Regions from separate parts of the Pantoea sp. sgz302252 genome, predicted to be linked through region 3. Evidence: predicted binding sites of a transcription regulator. Region 3 holds the regulator's gene; each other region holds the start of a gene.
What was found. Region 3 encodes PurR, which represses purine synthesis genes. Its sites were predicted from a motif close to CANGCAAACGTTTGCNTG; they were not measured.

Region 1 (4,860 bases), on a different contig from region 3:
GCGCATTATAGCGAATATAGGCTTCATAGAGGGCGACTTTTTTTCTTTACAGAGGACAACGGAATGGCGACGTTATCACGGCTCTTTATCCATCCAGTTAAATCGATGCGGGGGATTGGCGTCACGCACGCGCTGGCCGATATCAGCGGGATGAGTTTTGACCGTATTTTCATGGTAACGGAACCTGATGGAACGTTTATCACCGCTCGCCAGTATCCACAGATGGTGCGCTTCACGCCCGTTCCTGTTCATGATGGGCTGCATCTCACTGCACCTGATGGCAGCTCGGCGGTAGTGCGTTTTGATGACTTTACGGCGGAAGCCTCACCGACTGAAGTCTGGGGTAACCACTTCACGGCTCGCATTGCCCCTGAATCCATCAACCTTTGGCTTACCGGCTTTTTCAAACGCGATGTTCAGCTGCGCTGGGTCGGCGCTCAGCCGTCGCGCCGGGTGAAACGCTTTGATGCCGTTCCGCTGTCGTTCGCCGATGGTTTTCCTTATTTGCTCACCACTGAAGCCTCGCTGCGTGATTTGCAGAACAAATGCCCGGCCAGCGTGCAGATGGAACAGTTTCGCCCGAACCTGGTCGTGACGGGCACAAAAGCGTGGGAAGAAGACACCTGGAAAGTCGTGCGCATCGGCGAAGTCGTGTTTGATGTGGTGAAACCTTGCAGCCGCTGCGTGTTCACAACGGTCAGCCCGGAAAGGGGGCAAAAACACCCGTCTGGCGAGCCACTCACAACACTACAAAGCTTCCGTACCGCGCTGGATAATGGCGATGTCGATTTCGGGCAAAACCTGATTGCCCGCAACAGCGGTGTAGTGCGAGTCGGCGACGAAGTGGAAATTCTGCAAACTGGCCCGGGAAAACTCTACGGCGCAGGTGAAACGGAAGAGAGATTTGAGCTTGATGTCACCACCGATAAGCTGGTCGATATCGACTGGCAGGGTGAAGTGTTCAAAGGGAATAACCAACAGGTTTTACTGGAACAACTGGAACAGCAAGGCATTCGTGTGCCCTACTCTTGCCGGGCTGGGATTTGCGGCAGTTGCCGAATTACATTGCTGGAAGGGGAAGTCAGCCCGTTGAAAAAGAGCTCTGTCGCGGAAGATGGCACCATTCTTTGCTGTAGCTGCGTGCCGAAAACCGCCCTGAGACTGGCGCGTTAAACCGCCTGGCCGTAGCTGAGACTGTCCATCAGCGGCTGCGGCTGAAGTCTGTCATTCATCACTTTAATCGCATCGCCCAACTGCATGGTACGACCGGCAAGCATCAGCCCCGGTTGTGCCAACAAACAAAGCGCGGCGTTATCACCCGGTTCAACAACCAGCAGATTCACTCGCTCACCGGAATCGCTCAGCCACACCTGTGCGGCATCGCCCGTTACCGGCTGCCAGTTTTCACCGTGCGCCACGAAGTGCCAACTTTTTGGCATTTGTGGTTTGAGGAAGCGGATGGCCACCAGCGCATTAAGAATCAGCTCAGCGCGGTGTTCTTTGGACAATTCGAGGTCACGGCATTTTTCTTCAAACGAGAAGTAGAGAGCGGCGTCATCAACACAAAAGCCTGTTGGATCAAAGGCATCCGGTGTCAACATCCGGCGAGCATAACGCGAACGAAATAACATGCCATTGGCTAAATCGAGCATCATTCGATCATGCTCTTCATCGAAATACCAGCGCCAGTTATCGTCAGGTTTAATTCGCATTTCTCTCCCCCGTCCTCATAGGCATCCTGTGCCTGGAACAACATAATCCCGTTTCGTTATTTGCCTGAATTAAGAAAAGACCATAAAGTTTAATTTAGCAACATTTGGGGAATATAAAACAACCAGGGCAGGAAATAAAGCCCTGGTTGAAAATTGCGCAGGAAAGATTAGATGTGGGTAACGATTTCTTTAATCAACGGTGGGCCTTTAAAAATAAACCCGGAATAGATCTGAACCAGCGTAGCACCTGCCGCCATTTTCTCACGGGCAGCTATCACAGAATCGATACCACCTACGCCAATAATCGGCAGTCTGCCTTTTAATTCTTCGGATAACCGGCGAATAATTTCTGTGCTTTTTAACTGTAATGGACGACCGCTTAAGCCACCCATTTCATCGCAATGTTTCATTCCCTGAACGAGAGAACGATCGAGTGTGGTATTGGTCGCAATAACACCATCAATATTATGGCGAACTAAACTGTCAGCCACCTGGATCAATTCTTCGAATGAAAGATCCGGTGCGATCTTCACCGCCACCGGAACATATTTATGGTGGATCGTCTGGAGTTCTTTTTGTTTATTTTTAATAGCCGAAAGCAGATCGTCGAGCGCTTCACCATATTGTAAGGTGCGCAGGCCAGGGGTATTTGGCGAAGAGATGTTGATCGCAATATAACCGGCATAGGCATAGACTTTTTCCATACAAATCAGATAGTCATCTTTACCTTGTTCAACAGGCGTATCTTTATTCTTGCCAATATTAATACCCAGAATACCGTCAAAATGCGCCTTTTTGACATTCTCGACCAGGTTGTCTACGCCATGGTTATTGAAGCCCATGCGGTTGATCAACCCTTCGGCGTCGACCAGACGGAAGATCCTCGGCTTGTCATTCCCCGGCTGCGGACGTGGTGTTACGGTGCCCACTTCAATCGAACCGAAACCCATTGCGCCTAAGGCATCAATGCACTCTCCATTCTTGTCGAGACCGGCGGCCAATCCAAGGGGGTTTTTAAACGTCAGCCCCATACAGGTTAGCGGCTTTGACGGCACTTTTTGACGCACTAACGCTTCAAGTGGCGTGCCGGTGATGCGGCGTAATTGCTGAAAGGTCAATTCATGAGCGCGCTCTGGATCGAGCTGGAATAGGGCTTTACGAACGAAGGGGTAGTACATGAACTCTCCTGGATTCCCGGTGTGCAAACCGGGGGCGTATTATGGGTGATCTCACCGCGAAAGGGAATTGACCTGCGGCAAAAAAACGCGGTTCTACGCAAACGTTGTCCTATTTGCACTTTTCAGCAAACCAGTGCCGGATAAATCATTTAGCGATCGCCTGCCCCTCTGCGACACTCCGAACAAATGTTATCAATGTTAGATAAAATCAAACATTTGGTTATAAGGAGCGATTATGCGTGTCATCACGATAGCGGGTAGCCCGCGCTTTCCTTCCCGATCCAGCGCCTTGCTGGAATATGCCAGAGAAAAACTGTCGGCAGTGGATGTCGAAGTCTGCCACTGGCATCTGCAAAACTTTGAACCAGAAGACCTGCTCTTTGCCCGATTCGACAGCCCTGCCCTGCAGGCGCTCATCGAACAACTGGCGCACGCTGATGGCCTGATTGTGTCGACGCCTGTCTATAAGGCTTCTTTTTCTGGCGCGCTAAAAACCTTGCTCGATTTGCTTCCAGAACGAGCCCTTGAAGGCAAAGTCGTTTTGCCGCTGGCAACCGGTGGCACCGTGGCTCATATGCTGGCGGTGGATTACGCGCTGAAACCTGTGCTCAGTGCGCTGAAAGCTCAGGAGATCCTGCACGGCGTATTTGCCGACGACAGTCAGGTTCAGGATTACCAGCATAAGCCGCAGTTCAGTCCCAACCTTGAAAAACGCCTCGACAGTGCGCTGGAAACCTTCTGGCAAGCCCTGCATCGCCGTGATATTCGCGTCCCGGCTTTCCATTTAAAGCAAGGAGTCGCCCATGTTTAATCTGTTTCGCCCCCGTTTTCGTAGCCTCGCCCTGAGCGGATTACTCACGCTTTCCGCGTGGAGTCACGCCGCGGAGACTGCTCCCGATGCGTTACGCATTGGCTACCAAAAAGGCAGCGTGAGCATGGTGCTGGCGAAAAGCCACGAGCTGCTGGAAAAACGCTATCCGAACACCAAAATTTCGTGGGTGGAGTTTCCTGCTGGCCCACAAATGCTGGAAGCGCTTAACGTTGGCAGTATCGATCTCGGCAGCACGGGCGATATTCCTCCTATTTTTGCCCAGGCCGCTGGGGCGGATTTGGTGTACGTCGGGGCTGAACCCGCCAAGCCGAAAGCTGAAGTTATCCTGGTGCCGGAAAACAGCCCCATCAAAACCGTGGCCGATCTGAAAGGCCATAAAGTTGCCTTCCAGAAAGGCTCCAGTTCACACAACCTGCTGCTGCGCGCACTGCAATTGGCAGACCTGAAGTTTACGGATATTCAGCCCACTTACCTGACACCGGCAGATGCTCGTGCAGCCTTTCAGCAAGGCAATGTCGACGCCTGGGCAATCTGGGACCCGTACTATTCCGCCGCTTTGCTGCAAGGCGGTGTTCGTGTACTGACCGATGGCAGTGAGCTGAAGCAAACCGGTTCGTTCTATCTGGCCTCGCGTCCTTACGCTGAAAAGAACGGGGCCTTTATTGAAGGCGTACTCGATACCTTCACCCAGGCTGATGCGCTCACGATCAGCCAACGTCAGCAGAGCACTGAACTGCTGGCCAAAACGATGGGGCTGCCGGAAGCGGTGATCGCCAGTTACCTCAGCCACCGTCCGCCTACATCTATTACGCCAGTCAGCGATGAAACCGCACGTCGCCAGCAACAAACCGCCGATCTGTTTTACGAAAATCGCCTCGTCCCGAAAAAGGTCGATATCAAAAGCCGTATCTGGCAACCCACTTCTGCCCAGGGAGCAAAATCATGAGTCTGAATATGTTCTGGTTTTTACCGACCCACGGTGACGGTCACTATCTCGGCAGCGACGATAATGCCCGCCCTGTCGATCATAGCTATCTGCAACAAATTGCTCAGACGGCAGACAGGCTTGGCTTTACCGGTGTGTTGATCCCCACAGGACGTTCCTGCGAAGACGCCTGGCTGGTAGCAGCCTCGATGA
Region 2 (4,860 bases), on a different contig from region 3:
CGAGATTTAGTGATATGAAGACTTGCATCAACAATCAGCAAATCCGGCATCACAACAAATGTGTGCTTCTGGAGATCCTGTATCGTGTGAAACGCGCGAACAAATCGACGCTGGCTCGTCTGGCGCAAGTTTCCATTCCGGCGGTGAGCAACATCCTGGAGGAGCTTGCCAAAGAGAAGCGGGTACTGAACGTTGAGGAAGATAAGCCGTCACGCGGTCACAGTGGTGGCGTGTGGCTTATCGCCCCGGAAGGTGACTGGACGCTGTGCCTGAATATCACCCCGACCAGTATCGAATGCCAGTTGGCGAATGCCTGCCTGAGCCCGAAAGGCGATTTCGAACGCGTGGCGATAGACGCCCCTTCCCCACAGGCTCTGCTGGGTGAAATAGAAAAATGCTGGCACCGTTACCGTAAGCTCTGGCCAGGTCGAACTATCAATCTGGCTTTGGCTATCCACGGCCAGGTTGACCCGGTGACCGGCGTGTCGCAAACCATGCCGCAGGCCCCGTGGAAAGCGCCTATCGAGGTGAAATATCTGCTGGAAGAAAAGCTAGGCGTACGGGTGCTGGTAGACAACGACTGCGTGATGCTGGCGCTGGCAGAGAAGTGGCAAAACACCGCCCGTGGGCGAGATTTCTGCGTGATCAACGTGGATTACGGGATTGGCTCGTCGTTTGTCATTAACGATCAGGTGTATCGCGGCAGTCTGTATGGCAGCGGGCAAATTGGCCATACCATCGTCGACCCCGACGGAATGGCTTGTGACTGCGGGCGCTATGGCTGTCTGGAAACGGTGGCCTCGCTGTCAGCGCTGAAAAAGCAGGCTCGCATCTGGCTAAAAGCCTCACCTCAGCCTTCACAGCAAGATCCTCAAACGCTCCAATCTAGCCAGTTGGTCGGCGCCTGGCGCGAAGGCGATGAACGCGTCGTGCGCTGGGTAGAAGAATCGGCCAACGCCATCGGTCTGAGCCTGTACAACTTTCTGAATATCTTAAACATTAACCAGATTTGGTTCTATGGCCGCAGTTGTGAATTTGGTGAGCAGTGGCTGGCCGCTATCAAACAGCGCATCGGCTTCAATCCGTTTGATCATGGCGACGGCTTACAGCGCAATGCAACCCAGATAAACTTTGGTCAATTAACCCGAGCTCAGCAGGTGACAGGCATTGGTTATTTATATGTAGAAGCGGTGCTGGAAAACCAGGGCTGACGCCACCTCTTTGCGAATAGAAAGTAAAAAGGCCGCAAGCGCGGCCTTTTGAGAGTAATGACAAACCTCTGGCAAGTGAAAGTTCGTCATAGGTCACCAAGCAAATAATAAGGAAAATCAATTCATTGATTTTCGGCTGCTCACCACAAAGAAGGAAAAACCACGCTTTTTCCTTCTTTGTCAGCAATCTGAAAAGGCCGCAAGCGCGGCCTTTTCTTGATGCGCTCAGGATTATGCGTAAACCGGGAAGCGAGCGCAGATATCCAGCACGTTGCCTTTGATGCGCTCAATCACTGCGTCATCATTGATGTTGTCCAGAACATCACACATCCAGCCAGCCAGCGCTTTCACTTCAGCTTCTTTGAAGCCGCGGCGAGTCACAGCCGGGGAACCGATACGGATACCGGAAGTCACAAACGGGCTCTTCGGATCGTTGGGTACGCTGTTTTTGTTAACGGTGATGTTGGCACGGCCCAGAGCGGCGTCAGCTTCTTTACCGGTCAGGTTTTTGTCGACCAGATCCAGCAGGAACAGGTGGTTCTCAGTCCCGCCAGACACCACTTTGTAACCACGGTTCAGGAACACTTCCACCATCGCTTTGGCGTTTTTCGCGACTTGCTGCTGGTAGGTTTTGAACTCTGGCTCCATCGCTTCTTTCAGCGCCACCGCTTTTGCCGCGATAACGTGCATCAGTGGGCCACCCTGCGCGCTTGGGAAGACCGCGGAGTTCAGCTTTTTGTACAGCTCTTCGCTGCCGTCTTTCGCCAGGATCAGGCCACCGCGAGGGCCTGCCAGCGTTTTGTGAGTGGTAGTCGTGACAACGTGAGCGTGTGGAACCGGGTTCGGATAAACGCCTGCGGCAATCAGACCCGCAACGTGCGCCATATCAACGAACAGGTAAGCGCCGATGCTGTCAGCGATTTCACGCATTTTGGCCCAGTCAACCACACCGGAGTAAGCAGAGAAGCCGCCAATAATCATCTTCGGTTTGTGCTCTTGTGCCTGCTTAGCCATATCTTCGTAGTCAATTTTGCCGGACTCATCGATACCGTAAGGGATGATGTTGTACAGCTTGCCGGAGAAGTTAACCGGAGAACCGTGAGTCAGGTGGCCGCCCTGCGCCAGGTTCATGCCGAGCACGGTATCGCCCGGCTGCAGCAGCGCGGTGTAGACCGCGAAGTTCGCCTGAGAACCTGAGTGTGGCTGCACGTTGGCGTAGTCTGCGCCAAACAGCTCTTTCGCACGGTCAATAGCCAGTTGCTCAACGATATCAACGTATTCGCAGCCGCCGTAATAGCGCTTGCCCGGATACCCTTCAGCGTATTTGTTGGTCAGCTGAGAACCCTGAGCCTGCATCACGCGCGGGCTGGTGTAGTTTTCGGAGGCGATCAGTTCGATGTGCTCTTCCTGACGTACTTTTTCCTGCTCCATAGCCTGCCACAGTTCGGCATCATAATCGGCAATGTTCATTTCACGCTTTAACATCCGCATCTCCTGACTCAGCTAACAGTAGTTTTTACCGCTTAAAAGGGGGGCCCTTTTGGGCAACGGCGAACAGTATAACTGATAAGTTCTGTGATAACAGGTCTTGACAAAGGATTTTACGCAAACGATTACTTCACCGTCACACAAGGGTTTGAGCAATAAAGACAACGCCCGGGCAAACGGATTTCTTTTCAGGTTTGTGATGCAAGATTTTCACCTTGCGAAGAACCCTTTACATCTCAGGGTCATTTTTATAACATGCATTCAAAATGCACCATTAAAAACCTTCAAAAGGATATTGCTATGCTCGACGCCCAAACCATCGCCACGGTGAAAGCCACGATTCCCCTGCTGGTCGAGACCGGCCCGAAGTTAACCGCCCATTTCTACGATCGCATGTTTGCGCATAATCCGGAGCTCAAAGAGATTTTCAATATGAGCAACCAGCGTAACGGCGACCAGCGCGAAGCGCTCTTCAACGCCATTGCCGCTTATGCCAGCAACATTGAGAATCTGGCGGCGCTGCTGCCTGCAGTGGAGAAAATTGCTCAGAAACATACCAGTTTTCAGATAAAACCGGAGCAATACGCGATTGTCGGCGGTCACCTGTTAGCGACGCTGGATGAGATGTTTAGCCCTGGCCAGGAAGTACTGGACGCCTGGGGCAAAGCTTACGGCGTGCTGGCCGACGTGTTTATCAAACGCGAAGACGAAATCTACCAACAAAGCGCGGCGAAAAATGGCGGCTGGGAAGGCACACGCCCGTTCCGCATCGTCAATAAACAGCCACAAAGTGCGCTTATCACCAGTTTGGAATTTGAAGCCGAAGACGGCGGCGCGGTGGCTGACTATCAGCCAGGACAATATCTCGGCGTGTGGCTGAAGCCTGAAGGCTTCGAGCATCAGGAAATTCGCCAGTATTCCCTGACTCGTCAGCACGACGGTCAGCGCTATCGCATTGCCGTGAAACGTGAAAATGGCGGGCAGGTCTCCGAGTGGTTGCACGATGTTGCTCAGGTGGGCGATGTTGTCCATCTGGCTGCACCGGCAGGCGACTTCTTTATGCAGATTGATCCTGCGACACCCGTAACGCTGATTTCAGCCGGTGTCGGCCAGACCCCAATGTTGTCCATGCTGCATACACTGGCGGCGCAGAAACATACGGCTCAGGTTAACTGGTTCCATGCTGCTGAAAATGGCAAAGTCCACGCTTTTGCTGAGGAAGTGAAAACCCTGGGCGCGAGCCTGCCGCGTTTTGTCTCTCATGTCTGGTTTAATGCCCCAGAAAGCGGTGATGTGTTTGACAGCAAAGGACTGATAGATTTGCGAGCTCACGAAGGCGCATTCAGCAGCCCGGCGATGCAGTTCTATCTCTGCGGCCCGGTCGGGTTTATGCAATTTGCCGCGAAACAGTTAGTGGAGTTGGGTGTGAGCACAGACAACCTCCATTACGAATGTTTTGGCCCGCATAAAGTGCTGTAATGTGAGAGTCATGCCCGGCGGCAGGGTGGTGCTTGCCGGGCCTGGAACGCCGCAGTGACTTAGATTGCCGCGTCGTCTTCTTCACCGGTACGAATACGAATCACGCGTGCCACGTCGAAGACGAAGATTTTGCCATCGCCAATCTTGCCGGTTTGCGCGGTGCGGATAATGGTGTCCACACAGGTGTCGACGATATCGTCCGTCACCACGATTTCAATTTTCACCTTCGGCAGAAAATCGACCATGTATTCCGCGCCGCGATACAGCTCGGTATGACCTTTCTGACGACCAAAGCCTTTCACTTCCGTAACCGTCATCCCGGTGATACCGACTTCTGCCAGCGCTTCGCGCACATCATCGAGTTTGAAGGGTTTAATAATCGCATCAATCTTTTTCATGGTTTCCTGTCTTATCCGCGTAACCGGTTGCTTACCCTATCATAACGTTGGTGTGTTTGCCGGGCTACTCTTTAAAATCGTTGGCGTCCAGTTCATGACGGGACAGCAATTTGTAAAACTCGGTACGGTTACGCCCCGCCATTCGTGCAGCGTGCGTTACATTGCCTTTGGTGATTTGCAGCAGTTTGCGCAGGTAGTTCAGTTCGAACTGATTACGAGCTTCAACGAACGTGGGCAGCGCGGTGTTCTCGCCTTCCAGCGCCTGCTCCACCAGCGCATCACCA
Region 3 (4,860 bases):
ACCATTAATGCCAACCCGGCGATAATCGCCCCCATCACAGGGACAAAGCTGTAGCCCAAACCGCCAGAAATGACTGCGCCGCCTGCTGCTGCACCCAACGCATTCCCCAGATTGAATGCTCCGATGTTAACGGATGAAGAAAGCCCTGGCGCTTCGTGCGCAACGCGCATAACACGCATCTGCAACGGTGGCACTACAGCAAAGGTCGCCGCGCCCCAAACCACCATGCTGACAGCCGCGCCCACTTCACTTTGCGCCAGCCACGGGATAGCGACCATGACCGCAATCAACAGCAGCAAGAAACCTTTCAGCGTTGCGGTGACAGAGCGGTCAGCAAATTTACCGCCAAGGTAGTTACCGATAGAGAAGCCTACGCCAATCAACACCAGCATCGCCGTCACAAACAAAGGAGAGGCAGAAGTAATGGTGTGCAGTACCGGCGCAATATAGGTGTAGAGCGTAAACATCGCCCCTGCCCCAAGCACCGTGGTAAGTAAAGCGGTCAGCACCTGAGGGCGTACCAGCACAGAGAGTTCCTGCTTCACGTTCGGACGCTCACCGCTGCTGCCTTTCGGTAAGGAGAACCACAGGCTCGCCATCGCCACCACACCCAGCCCCGCCGTTGCAAGGAATGACATACGCCAGCCGATGGTTTCACCCAGCCAGGTGGCAGCAGGAACGCCGCCGATATTGGCAATCGTCAGGCCCATAAACATGGTCGCGACGGCGCTGGCCTGTTTATGTTTCGGCACTACGCTTGCGGCCACCACCGACCCAAGGCCAAAGAAAGCGCCATGATTAAGGCTGGTAATGATGCGAGAAAGCAACAGCATGGTGTAATCCGGTGCGATGGCCGAGAGCACATTGCCGAGGGTAAAAATCGCCATCAGGAAGATAAGTGCATTACGGCGAGCACGATGTGACAGCAGCAACGTCATCAGCGGCGCACCAATCATCACGCCGATGGCATACGCGCTGATCAGCATCCCCGCGACAGGAATGGAGACATCGACCCCTTTAGCGATAACGGGCAGCAGCCCCATCGGAGAGAATTCCGTGGTGCCAATACCAAAAGCCCCGATTGCCAGTGCCAGCAGGGGAAAGTTGATTTTCATGTTGTGACTCCGGTAAGCCATCCTGAAGTGATGGCGCGACAGCAGAAGTCAAAAGCATGACATCAATCACAAAAAAACAAAAGTGAACGAAATGGCAAAAGATTTTTGCGAAATTGATAACAATCTAAGGAAGGGCGTCACGGAGGAGGCGCGGGCCTCCTCCGCGTAAATCAGTGCAGGACTGCGGTCAGTGCGCCAATGATGATCACACCCAGGGCAAAAACGGTCGTCATCAACGAGAGCTTCAGGTCGGTACTCATCAATTTTTCTCCTTTTAATCCCCACAACAAAAGTGAGCTTGCTCATTTTTGCACAGTTAAGCGTAAAAATCTTCCAGGTTTTCGGCCCATAACGATTTTTCTCTTTCCCTTTGCCTCAGAATCAGACAAAATTCCACGCTAATTTAAAAGCGTAGCAGCCATTGACCCCCTCCCGTCGTCCTGTGTTGTTTCCCGGCGTACCGCAATTGAAATGAATTGCACTCAGGGTGTGTAAAGGCAAACGTTTTCGTGTCGATAATCAGGCGTAAGGAAAGGGTCTGGAGTGAGAGCGAATGGCAACAATTAAAGATGTAGCGAAGCGCGCAAACGTTTCCACTACAACTGTATCACATGTAATTAACAAGACGCGTTTCGTTGCGGAAGAGACCCGCAACGCGGTATGGGCGGCCATTAAAGAGCTGCATTACTCCCCAAGCGCCGTGGCTCGCAGCCTGAAAGTGAACCACACCAAAACCATTGGTCTGCTGGCAACCAGCAGCGAAGCCGCCTATTTTGCGGAAATTATCGAAGCCGTTGAGAAAAACTGCTTCGAAAAGGGCTATACCCTGATTCTGGGGAATGCCTGGAACAACCTGGAAAAACAGCGTGCCTATCTGTCGATGATGGCGCAAAAACGCGTCGATGGCCTGCTGGTGATGTGCTCTGAATACCCGCAATCCGTGCTCGATATGCTTGAAGAATATCGCCATATTCCGATGGTGGTGATGGACTGGGGCGAATCAAAAGCGGACTTCACTGACTCCGTTAACGATAACGCTTTCCAGGGCGGCTATCTGGCTGGTCGTTATCTGATTGAACGCGGCCACCGTGATATTGGCGTGATCCCAGGCCCTATGGAGCGCAATACCGGCGCGGGTCGTCTGGCAGGCTTTATGAAAGCCATGGAAGAAGCGCAGGTTAAGATCCCGGAAAACTGGATTGTGCAGGGTGATTTCGAGCCTGAATCCGGCTACCGCGCCATGCAGCAAATCCTTGCGCAACAGCCACGCCCTACTGCCGTCTTCTGCGGCGGCGATATCATGGCGATGGGCGCACTGTGCGCCGCCGATGAAATGGGCTTGCGCGTTCCGCAGGACATTTCCGTGATTGGCTACGATAACGTGCGCAACGCGCGCTTCTTTACCCCTGCGCTGACCACCATTCACCAGCCTAAAGATTCACTGGGTGAAGCGGCGTTTGACATGCTGCTGGACCGCATCGTTAACAAGCGCGAAGAGTCGCAGTCAATTGAGGTGCATCCTCGTTTGATCGAGCGCCGCTCTGTCGCCGACGGTCCATTCCGCGATTACCGCCGTTAAGAGTCAGGAGCCGGTTATGCCGGCTCCTCAAGTTGCTGACAAAGAAGGAAAAAGCGTGGTTTCTCCTTCTTCGTGGTGAGCAGCCGAAAATCAATAAATTGATTTTCCTTGTTTTTTTGGATAACAACGCTTTACTCGTTAGCGATTTGTGATCGGACTCAGGAGCCGGTTATGCCGGCTCCTGCAACCATTCCTTATTTAACGTTTCACTGTCCCCCAGATAGTCCAGCAGCCAGGTTAACGCCGGTGACATATCATTCTGTTGCCAGGTCAGGCAGCAAGCCGCATCCGGAAACGGGTTCTCCAGTTCTAGAGCCACCCACTCCCCACTGTCGATCCATGGGCGAGCAAAATGCCCTGGCACCATCCCAACGCATAAGCCTGCAGAAAGACACGTTGCTGAAGATTCCCAGTCTGGCACCACAATGCGCTTTTGGTTATCCAGCAGCCAGGTAATGCGTTTTGGCAATGAACGAGAGGTGTCTTCGCGCACCAACGAAGGCCAGTTGCGCAACACATCGTCGCTTAGCGGCCCCTTCATCTGCGCCAAAGGGTGACGGCTGGACACAACACAATTCCAGTTGAGCATTCCCATGTCGCGGAACGCATAACGTCCGCCGACAGGGATCGCCTGCGTTGCGCCAATTGCCAGCTCCACGCGGCCATCGGAGAGCGCATCCCACACGCCGTTGAACACTTCCTGAAAGACACAAAGCTCCACATCCTGAAAGTGGCGATAAAAATCGACAATCAGCTGTCGGGTTCGCTCTGGCCTGACAATATTATCGACAGCAATCGCCAGATTACCGCGCCAGCCGTTAGCAATTTGCTGGCACTGCTGGCGAGTGATCTGCATTTTTTTGATAACAGAGCGCCCTTCTTTCAGAAACCAGACCCCGGCTGGCGTTAATTCCACGTCGCGATGACGGCGTTCAAACAGCGGCACCGCCAGCCATTCTTCCAGCTGACGCACGGTATAACTGACCGAAGAAGGCACGCGATGCAGTTCCTGCGCTGCCGCGCTGAAGCTACCATTGCGTGCTACGGCATCCACCACTTCAAGAGAGTATTCGGACCACATAATCTGCCTGCAAAATTTTTGAATCCACCCGACAAATATTAGCGTTTCACAAGCGAAGTTGCACTCCCTACACTCTGCTGCCATCACCACCTGCAACGAGAAAGAGAATGACTATGCAACCAGGAATTGGTTTTTTGTGCTGGCTGGCAGGCTTAAGCGTGCTGGGTTTTCTGGCAACCGACATGTACCTGCCCGCCTTCGCCGCGATTCAGAATGATTTACAAACACCGGCTGCAGCCGTCAGCGCAAGCCTGAGCCTGTTCCTCGCCGGGTTCGCTTTCGCACAATTATTGTGGGGGCCGCTGTCCGATCGTTACGGGCGCAAACCCATTCTGCTGATTGGCCTCGCGATTTTCGCCGTGGGCTGTATTGGCATGCTTTGGGTTCGTGATGCCACGTGGCTGCTTGTGCTGCGCTTCATCCAGGCGGTGGGGGTGTGCGCCGCAGCGGTGACCTGGCAAGCGATGGTGACGGACTACTATCCTGCGCAGCGTACTAACCGCATCTTCGCCACCATTATGCCGCTGGTTGGGCTTTCCCCTGCCCTGGCGCCACTGCTGGGCAGCTGGATCCTGCACCATTTTGAATGGCAGGCCATTTTCGCCACGCTGTTTGGTATCACGTTGATGTTGATGCTGCCTGCACTGCGCCTGAAAAAACCAGTAAAGAAAGCGCACAAAGAAGAACAAGCGTTGACGTTCATGACCTTGCTGCGTTCTCGTGATTATCGTGGCAACGTGCTTATCTACGCGGCCTGCTCAGCGAGCTTTTTTGCCTGGCTGACCGGTTCCCCGTTCATTCTGAATGCGATGGGCTACGGCCCGACAGTGATTGGTCTGAGCTATGTGCCGCAGACCATCGCTTTCCTGATTGGCGGTTACGGTTGTCGCGCCGCGTTGCAGAAATGGCAGGGTCAGCAAATGCTGCCGTGGCTGCTCATCGCTTTTGCGATAAGTGTGGCTGCTACCTTCGCCGTTGGCCTTGCCGCTGACACCTCGTTGACTGCTCTGCTCATTCCTTTCTGCATGATGGCGATGGCAAACGGGGCAATCTATCCGATTGTTGTCGCTCAGGCGCTTCGTCCT
Region 4 (4,860 bases), on a different contig from region 3:
CAGAACGTCCCGCAGCCGCAGTGCTGGACGGGGTTGCCTTCAGTCACGCTCAGCGATGCCACTCTTGCACAGCGTAAGGCGAAAGTGCTCGCCGGAATGCAGCAACAGAAGCTGGACACGCTGATTGTCTACGCTGACAAAGAGCACGGCGGCAACTTTGAGTATCTCACCGGGTTTATTCCGCGCTTCGAGGAGGCGCTGCTGGTACTGCATAGCGATGGTGAAGCGGTGCTGGTGCTTGGCAATGAAAATCTCAAACTGGCCGCTCATGCCCGGTTGCCAAACCGTGTTGTGCATGCGCCGTGGTTCTCGTTGCCTAATCAGCCGATGGATAACGTGCAGTCTCTGCCTGAGCTATTACAAAGCGCGGGTATCACGGCGAATAATCGGTTGGGGCTGGCGGGCTGGAAACTCTTCACCGGCGTGAAAGACAATACCCGTCAGATGTTTGATATTCCGGCGTTTATCGTGGATGCCCTCCGTGAAGCGGCACCGCTTGCGGAACTGCAAAATGCCACCGGGCTATTTATTTCCCCAGCGGTTGGGGCACGCGTTGTCAACAACGCCAATGAACTGGCGCATTATGAGTACGGCGCGAATCTGGCTTCTACCGCTATTCTGAGCGCCTTAAATGCCGTTGCACCGGGCAAAACTGAAAAGCAAATCGCCAGCCTGCTAGCCGCTGACGGTCAACCGAATAACGTGGTGATGATCGCCGCGACGGGCGACCGCTTCGCTAACGCCAGTCTTTATCCTGGCGACAAAGTCGTGCAGCAGGGTGATAAATTTTCGCTGACCACCAGTTATAAAGGCGGGCTCAGCAGTCGCGCGGCTTACGTCGTAAAAGATGCCTCTCAGCTCCCTGAAGCAGTAAGTGATTATCTTGATGTGGTGGTTATTCCGTATTTCCGCGCGGTGGTCACCTGGCTGGAAAACATTCGCCCGGGCATGACGGGCGGCGAACTGTATCAACTGATTGAAGACGTGCTGCCAAAGTCGGCATACCACTGGCATCTCAATCCTGGTCACCTGGTCGCAGATGAAGAGTGGTTATGCTCGCCAGTCGGCCCCGGGTCTGACATTCCCTTCAAAAGCGGCATGCTGCTGCAAATCGATATTATCCCATCACGTGCGGGCTACGCGGGCGCAAGCATTGAGGACACGGTGGCACTGGCAGATGAAACGCTGCGCAAACAGTTATCCGCTGAATACCCGGCACTTTGGGCGCGAGTCCTGAAAAGACGAGCGTTTATCGAGCGTGATATAGGGATTCAGTTGCCGGAATGGGTGTTGCCGTTTTCAAATACGGTGGGGTATTTACGACCGTGGCTATTGGATCAGAGTACAGCGTTGAGCGTGAAGTAGAGAAATTGCCCGGTGGCGGCTACGCCTTACCGGGCCTACAAACCGGGCTAATCGTTGATGCCTTGCATTCTGTTGTAGGCCCGGCAAGCCTGCGCCGCCGGGCATCAGCATTATCAGAAGTTATAACCCACAACCAGATAACCACCCCAACCGGTGGAGCGAACGCTGAAGTTGCCGTCGCCGAAGTTCAGGCTGGCATCATCGTTCCACTGGCCACCGTCGTGCCAGTAACGCGCCACCACAGAGTAGTGCCAGTGATCGTAGTTAAGCGCCAGGATGTGGCTTGAGGCGATGGAGTTGCTGGTACGCGCGTGCTTCCCGTTGTTGTCGATGAAGTTGTCGTCGCCCAGATCGGAACCCCAGTCAAAGTTGGTGAAGCCGATATAGCTCAGCTGACCGCCCCACAGTTGAGTGATTGGCACGAAGTATTTCACTTTGAAACGGTAGCCGTCCCACTCGTTTTCGTTGGACGCGCCGTAGTTCTGCCACTGGTATTTCGCGTACACGTTCAGGGACAGGCTCATTGGCAAACCGGTGTCGATGTCGGTGCCCAGACCCATGTACCAGGTGCTCTGCTTGCTGGCATCGTTGCCGTGAGCACCCATGTCATAGATGTAGTTGTTCGCGAAGTACCACTCTTTGAACGGACCGAACGCCAGGCTGGTGCCGGTCAGCTTGTCGATGGAGAAGCGCGGCTCGATTTCCATGAACATGCGGGAACCGTCGTCCCAGACGCCAGTGTCATTGCCGTTACCCCAACCGAAGGTTTTTGGGATATCGATGTAGCCGTAGAAATCAAACCAGTCTTTTTTGGCAAACGCTTCGTACTCCAGGTACACGTCGTTGTTGATTTTTGGTCCGAAGCGGGTGTGATAGCTGCCTACCACGTTGACGCTCTGGTGCCACCAGTCAGAGACGTACTCTGGCTTAGCGGTGTCGGCAGCGTTTGCCGTGAAAGACGAGGAGAGCGCAAGCACTGCACTGGCTGCAAGTAATGTTTTTTTCATAAAAGACGCCACTTTTTTAAAAATCCCTTTCGGGGTGTGAAAAGACCCGCCGAAGCGTTTCTAAATGTAACTGTTTTTGCGAGGCCTATTATAAGAATCATTGCTCACAAAAATATGTGGTGTTTCACAGTTTTCTCATATACGTAATCGATTGCGTTCACGTTTGCGTACATTGACGGCGGGCATTGTACGGATTCTCATGAATGTTTCCAGGGTTTTCTGGAAAAACAGGAAACATTGCAAAGGGGGTCAAAGCGTGAGGAACAGGCGGGAAAGAGGCCGGATAACGGGCGTTATCCGGCAACAATCAGTTACTGAGCATTCACTGGCTGAATGTCGTGGATACGGACGAAGACCGGTTGTTTCGGATCGATGCCGTTCAACTGCAACGGAATATCGACATCACTTGGGGCAAGGATGCTTGCTGGGGCGTTGATGAGCTGGTTTTTAACGTCAACTTCCTGGTAGTTGTCCGTGGTGCCCTGAATCAGGCCCCATTCGACTGTGCCGCTAAAGGCGGGCAACGGATCGTTGGATTCACCCTGAATACGCAGCGTGGCACGCATCCCGTCAGCGTTTTGCGCAATATTGGTCAGCGACATGCGCAAGGTACCAATCTGGCTTTCCAGACGTGCCGGGGTGTTCGCGCCGGGTAACAAGTAAACACCGCTTGCGGATTTTGCATTCAGCGCATTTTGCTGGGTTATCTTGACCGTTTCCTGATTAAGTTTGGACATGTCCTGAGAGAGGGCGCTCACGCTCTGCTGCATCTGGTGAACTTCGGTTTGCTGTGCACAGGCGCTAAGGGTAAACAAACTTCCCACGGCCAAAAGGCGTAAATAACGTCGTGTCATTGTCAGGGTTCCTTTCAGAGTTCTTTCGTCTTCAATGGTAGCAGTATCGCGCGCGTTGCCATCGGGGGTTTGTCTCAAAATGACGGCGCCGCCTGGGTCGTGGTAAAATAGGAAAATATTATTCCCCTTTCGTCAGGACGCGCCATGCATTGCCCATTTTGTTTAGCCGTAGATACCAAAGTGATCGACTCTCGTCTGGTGGGAGAAGGCTCTTCTGTACGCCGCCGCCGACAGTGCCTGGTCTGTAATGAACGCTTCACCACCTTCGAAGTGGCCGAACTTGTGATGCCGCGAGTGGTGAAAAGCAACGATGTTCGCGAGCCGTTTAATGAAGACAAATTGCGCAGCGGCATTCAGAAAGCACTCGAAAAGCGTCCTGTCAGTTCAGATGACGTCGAAATGGCGCTGAATCACATTAAGTCGCAGCTGCGCGCCACCGGTGAGCGTGAGATCCCAAGCAAACAGATTGGCAATCTGGTGATGGAGCAGTTGAAGAAGCTCGATAAAGTGGCCTATATCCGCTTTGCTTCGGTGTATCGCAGCTTCGAAGACATCAAAGAATTCGGCGAAGAGATCGCCCGTTTACAGGACTAAGCCATGCATGACGAACAGTACATGGCGCGTGCGCTGAAGCTGGCGAATCAGGGCCGTTTCACCACTCATCCCAATCCACGTGTTGGCTGTGTGATAGTCAAAGACGGCGAGATAGTGGGAGAGGGCGCGCACTACAGAGCGGGCGAGCCTCATGCTGAGGTGCATGCGTTGCGTATGGCTGGCGAAAAAGCTAAAGGCGCGACGGCATACGTCACGCTTGAACCGTGCAGCCACCACGGGCGTACGCCGCCGTGCTGTGACGCTCTCATTGCGGCAGGCGTGAACCGCGTGGTGGCAGCGATGCAGGACCCAAATCCCCAGGTTGCAGGCCGTGGGCTTTATCGTTTGCAGCAGGAAGGCATTGAAGTCAGCCACGGGCTGATGATGAGCGAAGCCGAAGCATTGAACAAAGGCTTCCTGAAGCGCATGCGTACCGGTTTCCCGTTTATCCAGCTAAAACTTGGCGCATCGCTGGATGGGCGCACGGCAATGGCGAGCGGTGAAAGCCAGTGGATCACTTCGCCACAAGCGCGCCGGGACGTTCAGCGTTTACGTGCAGAAAGCCATGCCATTCTCACCAGCAGTGCAACAGTGTTAGCGGATAATCCGGCTCTGACCGTACGCCGGGAAGAACTCAACGCTGATGTGCAGGCGCAGTATCCGCAGGAAAATTTGCGTCAGCCAGTGCGTATCGTTATCGACAGTCAAAATCGTGTGACGCCGGAACACCGCATCGTGCAGCAACCGGGCGAAACCTGGTTTGCCAGAACTCAGCCAGATCCTCGCGACTGGCCGGAGTCTGTACGCACGCTGCAAATCCCGGAACACAACGGTCATCTGGATCTGGTCTTGCTGATGATGCAACTGGGCAAACAGCAGATTAACAGTATCTGGGTTGAGGCTGGTCCAACGCTTGCTGGCGCGTTGTTGCAGGCAGGGCTTGTGGATGAGCTGATTGTTTACGTTGCGCCTAAACTGTTAGGCAGTGACGCCAGAGGATTATGTGTGCTGCCAGGGCTTGAGAAACTGGCCGATGCGCC

Region 1: a site for PurR is predicted at 2,985-3,002, ahead of pyrD (quinone-dependent dihydroorotate dehydrogenase). Genes of this name have one in related genera too.
Region 2: a site for PurR is predicted at 2,869-2,886, ahead of glyA (serine hydroxymethyltransferase). Genes of this name have one in related genera too.
Region 4: a site for PurR is predicted at 2,513-2,530, ahead of ACLW56_RS07030 (nucleoside-specific channel-forming protein Tsx). Genes of this name have one in related genera too.

What each region holds. Positions count from the first base shown of each region.
Region 1 is NZ_JBLFJW010000016.1:91,937-96,796, reverse strand. Features, by position in the region: gene ACLW56_RS13790 (YcbX family protein) at 64-1,173, shown strand; gene zapC (cell division protein ZapC) at 1,170-1,712, opposite strand; gene pyrD (quinone-dependent dihydroorotate dehydrogenase) at 1,880-2,890, opposite strand; gene ssuE (NADPH-dependent FMN reductase) at 3,126-3,701, shown strand; gene ACLW56_RS13770 (sulfonate ABC transporter substrate-binding protein) at 3,694-4,668, shown strand; gene ssuD (FMNH2-dependent alkanesulfonate monooxygenase) at 4,665-4,860, shown strand, end outside.
Region 2 is NZ_JBLFJW010000006.1:175,334-180,193, forward strand. Features, by position in the region: gene ACLW56_RS06960 (ROK family protein) at 15-1,211, shown strand; gene glyA (serine hydroxymethyltransferase) at 1,443-2,696, opposite strand; gene hmpA (NO-inducible flavohemoprotein) at 3,000-4,178, shown strand; gene glnB (nitrogen regulatory protein P-II) at 4,238-4,576, opposite strand; gene glrR (two-component system response regulator GlrR) at 4,641-4,860, opposite strand, start outside.
Region 3 is NZ_JBLFJW010000004.1:71,527-76,386, forward strand. Features, by position in the region: gene ACLW56_RS04480 (MFS transporter) at 1-1,115, opposite strand, end outside; gene ACLW56_RS04485 (YnhF family membrane protein) at 1,286-1,375, opposite strand; gene purR (HTH-type transcriptional repressor PurR) at 1,669-2,694, shown strand; gene punR (DNA-binding transcriptional activator PunR) at 2,864-3,775, opposite strand; gene punC (purine nucleoside transporter PunC) at 3,889-4,860, shown strand, end outside.
Region 4 is NZ_JBLFJW010000007.1:3,247-8,106, forward strand. Features, by position in the region: gene ACLW56_RS07025 (M24 family metallopeptidase) at 1-1,365, shown strand, start outside; gene ACLW56_RS07030 (nucleoside-specific channel-forming protein Tsx) at 1,479-2,372, opposite strand; gene ACLW56_RS07035 (DUF3251 domain-containing protein) at 2,684-3,226, opposite strand; gene nrdR (transcriptional regulator NrdR) at 3,371-3,820, shown strand; gene ribD (bifunctional diaminohydroxyphosphoribosylaminopyrimidine deaminase/5-amino-6-(5-phosphoribosylamino)uracil reductase RibD) at 3,824-4,860, shown strand, end outside.